Linked DNA regions of Alloalcanivorax dieselolei B5. The protein of the gene in region 2 interacts with the protein of the main gene of each other region in a pairwise test. Links are inferred from orthologs where the notes say so. Each region holds a gene or a part of one and is shown on either strand. Other genes may lie near its edges.

What was found. Proteins that work in one complex are often made in the same cells at the same time.
Region 1: the proteins of B5T_RS12010 (region 2) and grxD interact in binary tests that used the Escherichia coli proteins (3 or more experiments, as listed by UniProt). The link is inferred for Alloalcanivorax dieselolei B5 from one-to-one orthologs.

The regions. Positions count from the first base shown.
Region 1 is NC_018691.1:3,638,873-3,643,279, reverse strand. The notes cover bases 673-3,613. They hold grxD (Grx4 family monothiol glutaredoxin), read left to right. Parts: upstream 673-1,947; coding sequence 1,948-2,280; downstream 2,281-3,613. Other genes in these bases: rnt (ribonuclease T), read right to left, coding at 3,097-3,613; B5T_RS16140 (peroxiredoxin), read left to right, coding at 2,364-2,966; B5T_RS16150 (TonB-dependent receptor family protein), read left to right, coding at 673-1,830. In the rest of the region: more of B5T_RS16150, read left to right, coding at 1-672; more of rnt, read right to left, coding at 3,614-3,765; B5T_RS16130 (argininosuccinate synthase), read left to right, coding at 3,988-4,407. UniProt on the Escherichia coli protein: Monothiol glutaredoxin involved in the biogenesis of iron-sulfur clusters.
Region 2 is NC_018691.1:2,670,769-2,675,331, reverse strand. Bases 1-2,723 are described here. They hold B5T_RS12010 (BolA family protein), read left to right. Parts: upstream 1-1,057; coding sequence 1,058-1,390; downstream 1,391-2,723. Other genes in these bases: modA (molybdate ABC transporter substrate-binding protein), read left to right, coding at 2,334-2,723; trhO (oxygen-dependent tRNA uridine(34) hydroxylase TrhO), read left to right, coding at 1,387-2,322; B5T_RS12015 (carboxylesterase/lipase family protein), read left to right, coding at 1-1,006. Also shown: more of modA, read left to right, coding at 2,724-3,062; modB (molybdate ABC transporter permease subunit), read left to right, coding at 3,062-3,739; modC (molybdenum ABC transporter ATP-binding protein), read left to right, coding at 3,736-4,563. UniProt on the Escherichia coli protein: Transcriptional regulator that plays an important role in general stress response. Has many effects on cell morphology, cell growth and cell division. Acts by regulating the transcription of many genes, including dacA (PBP-5), dacC (PBP-6), ampC and mreB.

The sequences.
Region 1 (4,407 bases), 970 kb from region 2 along the record:
TATTATTTTCCCAGTGCCGGCCGCTTTCACGGCATCGAGGTGCTGAAAGGGCCGGGCACCTTGCGTTACGGTCCCTTTACCGTGGGCGGGGCGATCAACTTCCTGTCCACGCCGATTCCCGACTCCCCGGCCGGCATGGTGCAACTGGAAACCGGTGAAAACGGCCACCAGCGTGGCCATGCCTGGTATGGCGCCACGCATGGACAATGGGGCTTCCTGCTGGAAACCCATCAGCAAAGCAGCGACGGATTCAAGGACGTGGACCGCTCCGACCGCGATACCGGTTTCGACAAGCGCGATTATATCGCCAAGCTGCGCTGGACCAGCCCGGCGGAGGCGTCGCTGCGGCAGGCGCTGGAACTGAAGCTGTCCCATTCCAGTGAAGTCTCCAACGAAACCTACCTGGGCCTCAGCGATGGCGATTTTCACGCTGATCCCAACCGGCGCTATGGACTCAGTGCCCTGGATCAGATGGACAACGATCACGATGGTATCGCCCTGCGCCATCTTCTGGTGCTCGGCGACCGCACCCAACTGACGTCGGTGATTTACCGCAATGAGTTTCAGCGTGACTGGTTCAAGGTCAGCGGTGCCGGTGGCCGCGGCCTGGGCGGCCTGATCGATGACGCCAACGGCGGCGACGCCGCTGCCCGGGCCATCCTGGACGGCAGCCAGGACGTGTCCGACGTGACGGTGAAACACAATAACCGGGAATACACCGCCAAGGGGGTCCAGAGCGAGCTGGCCCACGCCTTCACCACCGCCGCTCTGGAGCATGAGATGGTGGTGGGGGCGCGTTTCCATCAGGACGAGGTGGATCGCTATCAGCCGGTGGAGGTGTTCTCGCAGACCAACGGCGTGCTGGTGCCCAGCGGCTACGTGGCGCCCACCGGCGGTGATAACCGGGTGGAAGAGGCCGACGCCTGGTCGGCCTGGCTGGTGGACAAGGTTTATATCGGCAAGTTGATTCTGACCGGCTCGCTGCGTTATGAGGATATCCAGTCCAAAGCCCGCCGCTACGGTGATCCGGGGCGCGATACCGTGAGCCGGCGCGACAGCAATGACGTCAGCGAGGTGCTGGCCGGATTGGGCGCCACCTATTTGCTGAGCGATCAATGGTCCTTGCTGGCCGGCGTGCATCAGGGGTTCGCCCCGGCGGGCGCTTCCGCCACCGATGGCACCGACCCGGAAAAAAGCGTGAATTACGAGGCCGGCGCCCGCTACTGGGGCGAGCGTGTGAACGTGGACGCCATCGGTTTCTACAGTGATTACGAGAACACATTGCAGAATTGCTCGCTGGCCTATCCTTGCGATCTGGCCGGCGGCGGCAGCCAGGACTCCGGCTCGGTGAGCTTCGGTGAATCGCGCGTATACGGGATGGAGCTGGCGGTCGGCAGCACACTCTGGCGGGCGGCCAATGGCCTGACCGTGCCGCTGCGGTTGGCTTACACCTACACCCGCGGCAAGATCACCCAATCCTCGGAGTCCAGTGATGCCGCGGTGGAAAGCGGAGACCGCCTGCCTTACCTGCCGGAGCACCAGGCCAGTGTGACCGTGGGGCTGGAGCAGCCGGCCCAGTGGGGCGGTTATCTGACCACCCGGTACGTGGAGGGGATGTGCGTCACCGGCGGCTGCGACAACGGGCTGGAGCGTACCGATGATCTGTTGGTGGTGGACCTGACGGCGTCCTACTATCTGACCAGCGCGGTGGAGGTCTACGGCAAGGTGGACAACCTGTTCGATGAGCAGAAAATCGTCGCCCGCAGCCCGGACGGCGCCCGCCCGAACCTGCCGCGTACCGCCGCGCTCGGCATTCGCGCCCATTTCTGAGCGACCTCCGGCGCCGGGCTTGAAAGGGCCCGGTGCCGTCCCCACCCTCTGCCCACGGCGCCGGAAGTGCTACACTGACCGGTAACTTCAATCAGCCACCCAGCCAGGTAGTCTTTTATGGACGACGTGCTTCAGGTCATCAAAGACCAGATAGCCCAAAACCCGGTGCTGCTCTACATGAAAGGCACCCCGCAATTTCCTCAGTGCGGTTTCTCCGCCCAAGTGGTGGAAGCGATGACCAAGGTGAACAAGCCGTTCGCCTACGTGAACATCCTGGAAGCCCCGGAAATCCGTGAGTCGCTCAAGGAGTACGCCAACTGGCCGACCTATCCGCAATTGTGGGTCAATGGCGAGTTGGTCGGCGGCTGCGACATCATCATGGACATGTTCCGCTCCGGGCAGCTGCAAACGCTGGTCGAGAGCGCCGCGGCGGAAAGCGACGCCGAATAAACGTCGGATGCGACGAGAACGCACCGGCACACCCGCCGTTCACGGCGGGTTTTCCCTTGTGATTTAACTGGAGAGAAAACGAGATGGGCGTATTGGTAGGTAAACCCGCACCCGACTTCACCGTTCCCGCGGTATTGGGCGATGGCAGCATCGTCGACGAGTTCACCCTGTCCGAGGCGATCAAGGGCAAATATGGTCTGGTGTTCTTTTACCCGCTGGACTTCACCTTCGTCTGCCCGTCCGAGCTGATCGCTCTGGATCACCGCATGGATGCGTTCAAGGAGCGCGGCGTGGAAGTGATCGGTGTCTCCATCGACAGCCATTTCACCCACAACGCCTGGCGTAACACCCCGGTGAACGACGGCGGTATTGGCGCGGTGCAATACACCCTGGCCGCCGACATGAATCACCAGATCGCCCAGGCCTACGATGTCGAATCCGAAGGCGGCATGGCGTTCCGTGGTGCCTTCCTGATCGACAACAACGGCGTGGTGCGCAGCCAGATCGTCAACGATCTGCCGCTGGGCCGTAATATCGACGAGCTGGTGCGTCTGGTGGACGCCATCCAGTTCCACGAAGAGCACGGCGAAGTGTGTCCGGCCGGTTGGCAGAAAGGGGACTCGGGCATGAAGGACAGCCCGGAAGGCGTGGCGTCCTATTTGTCCCAGAACGCCGACAAGCTGTAAAAGCGTAGCGCGCCGGACGTTTGGCGCGGGAAGCTGAAACCAGCGCGGCCCGTGGGCCGCTCCTACAATCCGTGGGAGTGGCCCACGGGCCGCGATGGTTTCCGGATGCCGGTACCCTGCCCGGTGTCCCTCAGTCCAGTTCCCGCACCAGGGTCGGCGGCATCTTGGCGGGCGGCGGCGGCGGCCAGCCGCCCAGATCGCGGAAGCGATTGACCATGGAGCAGAACAGCTCGGCGGTGCGGGTGGCGTCGTACAGGGCCGAATGCGCCTCGCGCTGGCTGAAGCGGATGCCAGCCGCCTCGCAGGCTTTGGCCAGCACCGTCTGACCGTAGACCAGACCGGCCAGGGCGGCGGTATCGAAGCTGGAAAACGGGTGGAACGGGTTGCGTTTGACGTCGTTGCGCTCGGAAGCGGCGTTAAGGAACCCCTGGTCGAAGAAGCTGTTGTGTCCCACCAGCACCGCCCGGTTACAGCCGTTCTGCTTCACCGCCTTGCGTACCGGATCGAAGATTCCGCTGAGCGCGATGTCCTCGGCCACCGCGCCGCGCAACGGGTTACTCGGGTCGATGCCGGTGAAATCCAGGGCCGCCTGCTCGATGTTGGCACCGGGGAACGGGTCCACGTGGAAGTGGATGCGGGTGGCTGGACGCAGGTAGCCCCCGGAGTCCATTTCCAGCAAAACCGCCGCGATTTCCAGCAGGGCGTCGTGGCGCGCGTCAAAGCCGCCGGTCTCCACGTCCACCACGACGGGCAAAAAGCCCCGGAAGCGCAAGGCAAGGGAAGGGTGTTTCTCGCTCATGGGGTCTCCGTACAAAGCGTGCCCATGCTACGGGGCCAGATATCCCCGCACAAGGCCGCCGGCCCCGGGCTGAGGCGCCATTCTACACAAAACCGGGCGGCAGGACGTTGCTCTCGGGGACAGGTGACGGCGACGGACGGTGGCGGGTACAATACGCGGTCTTTCGTTCACTGCCATCGTCCGGCCAGGCCGGCGGTGCGCGTCCATCGTGTGGAGCTTTGCATGTCCGGCATCAATAAAGTGGTATTGGCCTATTCCGGTGGCCTGGATACTTCGGTGATCGTCAAATGGTTGCAGGAAACCTACCAGTGTGAGGTGGTGACCTTTACCGCCGATATCGGCCAGGGTGAGGAAGTGGAGCCGGCCCGCGCCAAGGCCCAGGCCATGGGCGTGAAGGAGATCTACATCGAGGATCTGCGCGAGGAGTTCGTGCGTGACTACGTGTTCCCGATGTTCCGCGCCAACACCATCTATGAGGGCGAGTACCTGCTGGGCACCTCCATCGCGCGCCCGCTGATCGCCAAGCGTCTGGTGGAAATCGCCGAGGAAACCGGCGCTGACGCCATCTCTCACGGCGCTACCGGCAAGGGTAACGACCAGGTGCGCTTCGAACTGGGCGCCTACGCGCTCAAGCCCGGCATC
Region 2 (4,563 bases):
GGTGACCATTTTCGGCGAATCCGCCGGCGGTTTCAGCGTCGCCTCGCTGATGGCGGCGCCACGGGCGCGACCACTGTTCCAGCGCGCCATCATCCAGTCCGGCGGCGCCGATTTCGTGCTGTCGCCGGAGGAGTCGCGGCGCGTCACAGAGGCGTTTCTGGCGGCGTTACCCGGCGAGGGCGATGTCGCCGATCGTCTGCGGCAGGCCGACGGTGACGCCTGGCTGGCGGCACAGGGGGAGGCGCTGCGTACGTCGGTGGCGCGGGGATTGCGGGATTCCACACCCCAGTTCGGGATGAATTTCCTGCCGATGGTGGACGGCGACCTGCTGCCGCAGGTTCCGATCCAGGCCATGGCCGACGGCGTCTGCGCGGATATCGAACTGCTCGCCGGGGTGTGCCGGGACGAATGGAATTTCTTTCAATATTCCGGGCCGTTGGCTGGCTTCCCCACGGTGGAGCAAATGCGCGCCATGGATGAGGCCGAGATTCAGCGCCGCTTCGAACGTGCCGCACCGGGCAACGGCCAGCGCCTGTTCGACTATTATCGCGCCCACGTTACCCCGCACCCGCAGCGCAGCAATATGGACTGGTTTTCCGCCATGGAGAGCGACCGTCTGTTCCGGGTGCCGACTTTGCGTTTGCTGGACGCCCAGTCTTCCCGGCAGCCGCGCACCTGGGGGTTCCAGTTCACCTGGCCGAGCACCCAGTTCGGCATCCCCATGGGGGCCTGTCATGTGGTCGACGTGCCGTTCGTATTCGGCATTACCGATACCCCGGTGGGGCAGTATTTCACCGGTGGTGGCGAGCAGCCGAAACAACTGGCCAGCCGGGTGCAACAGGTGTGGAGCGACTTCTCCCATGGCCGTGGCGCTGACTGGGCTGCCTGGAGCGAAAACCGCCAGGTGCACCAGTTCGGGCCCGGCGACAGCGAAACCGCGCTGCTGGACCAGGAGGGCGAAGCCCTGTGGGAGGCGGTTATTCCACGCCCGGAGACTGCAAAATGATCAGCAAAACCGTAGAATAGCGTCCCCAGACCCGATTCCACGGAGAGCAGTATGAGCGTGGCTCAAGCCATTGAGCGCAAAATCCGCGACGCCATGCCGGTCGTCCAGGTCACGGTGGAGAACGAAAGCCACCGCCACAACGTGCCGGCCAACTCGGAAACCCACTTCAAACTGACGGTGGTGTCCGAGTCGTTCTCCGGCAAGATGCCGGTGCGTCGTCATCAGGCGATCTACGCGGTGCTGTCCGAGGAATTGGCCGGTCCGGTGCATGCACTGGCCCTGCATTTGTTCACCCCTGAGGAATGGAACGCCCGCAATGGCGAGGTGGCGGCCTCGCCGGATTGCCGTGGCGGCAGCAAACATGATCCGGAGTTCACTCGATGAACGATGTCATCGTGGTGGCGGCGTTGTACCGCTTTACCCGTCTCGACGATTACCAGAACCTGCGTGAGCCGTTGCTGGCGTGCATGACTGAGGCCGGCGTGCGCGGCACCCTGTTGCTGGCCCGTGAAGGCATCAACGGCACCATCGCCGGCAGCCGGGAAGGCATTGACGCGGTGCTGGCCTGGCTGGCGGCGGACGGTCGCTTTCAGGGGTTGGAGTACAAGGAATCCTACACCCACGAACCGCCGTTCCTGCGCACCAAGGTGAAACTCAAGAAAGAGATCGTCACCATGGGCGTGGAGGACCTGGACCCCGACGCCGAACGCGGCACTTACCTGGAGGCGGAGGACTGGAACCGGGTGATCGCCGACCCGGAAACCCTGGTTATCGACACCCGCAACGACTACGAGTACGAAGTGGGCACCTTCGCCGGCGCGATCAATCCGCACACCAAGGCGTTCCGTGAGTTTCCGGATTATGTGCGCGAGAATCTGGATCCGTCCCGCCACAAACGGGTGGCGATGTTCTGCACCGGCGGCATCCGCTGTGAAAAATCCACCGCCTATTTGCGCCAGCAGGGGTTCGAGGAGGTTTATCACCTCAAAGGCGGGATCCTCAAATACCTGGAAGACGTGCCCAAGGACGAGTCATTGTGGCAGGGCGAGTGCTTCGTGTTCGATGAGCGGGTTACCGTCGATCACGACCTCCAACCCGGCCAGTATCAGCAGTGCCACGCCTGCCGCCGGCCGATTTCCGATCAGGATAAGCTGTCCCCGCAGTACGAGCCGGGCGTGTCCTGCCCGCGTTGCTACCACGAGTCCACGGCGGATCAGAAGGCCCGCTTCGCCGAGCGGCAGCGCCAGATCGAACTGTCCCGTCAGCGCGGCGAGGCCCACCTCGGACAAAACCCCCGGGAGTCCGGATCACGTTAACGGAGACCGGCATGTTCCGCTTCGCCTGCTGTGCTTTGCTAATGGCGCTTCCGTTACTGGCGTGGCCGGAAGCGCCGGTGCGGGTGGCGGTGGCCGCCAATTTCGCTGGCCCCATGCGGCAGCTGGTGGCGGATTACCAGTCCCGGCATGCCGGGGCCGAGGTGGCCGTCAGTGTGGGTTCCACCGGCAAACTCTATGCGCAGATACGGCAGGGCGCGCCGCTGGACCTGTTCCTCGCCGCCGATGAGGCCCGCCCGCGTCAGTTGGAGCAGCAGGAACGGATTGTCGCCGGCAGCCGCCGCACCTATGCCCTGGGCGTGCTGGCACTGTGGAGCCGGGAGCCGGGGCTGGCGCTGGGGGCGGCGCTTTTGAATGGCGGTGAGCTGACGCCGCTGGCGCTGGCCAACGCCCGCACCGCGCCTTACGGCGGCGCCGCCGAGGCGGTGCTGACCACTCTGGCGTTGCCGGACTCCGTCACCCTGGTGCGTGGCGAGAACGTGGGGCAGACCTTTCAGTTTATCCAAAGCGGTGCCGCCCGGGCCGGGTTCGTTGCGCTGTCCCAGGTTCGGGAAGCCGGCGGCAGTCTCTGGCTGCCACCGGCGGCGTCCTATCCGCCGATTCGCCAACAGGCGGTGCTGCTGGATGACCGGCCGGCGGCTCGCGCCTTCTATGATTTCCTGTTCAGTGACGCCGCCCGGCAACGGATCGAAGCGGCGGGATATCGGCTGGAGACGCCTTGATGCTGGCGGCCGGCGACACTCTGGCGTTATGGGTGAGTGTCAAACTGGCGCTGATCACCACTGTGATCCTGTTGCTGCTGTGCACGCCGCTGGCCTGGTGGCTGGCCCGCCGCTTCCGGCCCGGCCAGGCCCTGCTGGAAGCGCTGCTGGCGTTGCCGCTGGTGCTGCCGCCCACGGTGCTGGGCTTTTACCTGTTGCTGTTTCTTGGCCCGGACGGTCCCGGCGGTTGGCTTGGTCCCCTGCTGGAGCGGCCGGGACTGGCGTTCTCCTTTGCCGGTCTGGTGATCGGCTCGGTGGTTTATTCACTGCCGTTCGTGCTGCAGCCGTTAAAGAACGCTTTCGCCGCCATCGACAAGGATATCCTGGACATGGCCGCCGCCGCCGGCGCTGGCCCTCTTGATCGGTTCTTCTCCGTGGTGCTGCCACTGGCGCGCCCTGGTTATCTGTCCGCCGCGGTGCTTGGCTTCGCCCATACGCTTGGGGAATTCGGTGTGGTGCTGATGATCGGCGGCAGCATCGCCGGCGAGACCCGGGTCGCCTCGGTGGCGCTGTATGAGCACGTGGAGGCCGGTGATTACGCCAGTGCCCAGCGTCTGGCGCTGGTGTTGGTGGTGATGTCGCTGGTGCTGCTGTGGGCGGTGTTCCGCTGGCAGAAGAAGGCGCGGGGGCCGCTATGAGTCTGTGCCTGGATATCGCCCTCCGTCGCGGCGCTTTTGAGCTTTCGGTGCAGGGGACATTGCCGGAACGGGGCGTGACCATCCTGTTCGGTGAGTCCGGGGCCGGCAAAAGCAGTCTGCTGCGGGCGGTGGCGGGTCTTGAGCCTTGTCAGGGACGCATTAAATTCGACGGCGAACGTTGGCAGGGTTCTGCCGGAACGTTGCCGGCCCATCGCCGGCCGGTGGGGCTGATGCTGCAGAAACCGACGTTGTTTCCCCATCTGGATGTGATCGGCAATCTCCGCTATGCCGCGCGGCGGGCGCCGGTGCCGGCACAACGTTGGGAAGAAGTGCTGGAGTTGCTGTCATTGGCGCCGTTACTGTCGCGCCGGGTGCAGGGACTTTCCGGTGGCGAGGCCAGTCGGGTGGCGCTGGGGCGGGCCTTGTTGAGCGCGCCGCGACTGTTGCTGCTGGATGAGCCGCTGGCGGCCCTGGATCAGGCCCGACGCCAGGCGCTGATGGAGGTGATCGGCCGGGTGGCGAAGACCATTCCGGTGTTGTATGTCAGCCATCATCTGGATGAGGTGCTGACCCTGGGAGAGCACCTTTGGTGGTTGCGTGACGGCGCCCTGGCGGCGCAAGGCGAGGTCAACGATGTGCTGGCCGGCCCCGGGTCTCCGCTGGCGGAACATCGGGACGCGGCGGTGGTACTGCGCACCCGCCATCTGCGTTATGAGCAGGATCATCATTTGCTGGTGCTGGCCCTGGGCGCCTGTGAGGTGAGGGTGCCGGCCTCCGGGCCCGGCGGTGACACGCCGCGTCTGCGGGTGGCGGCGCGGGACGTG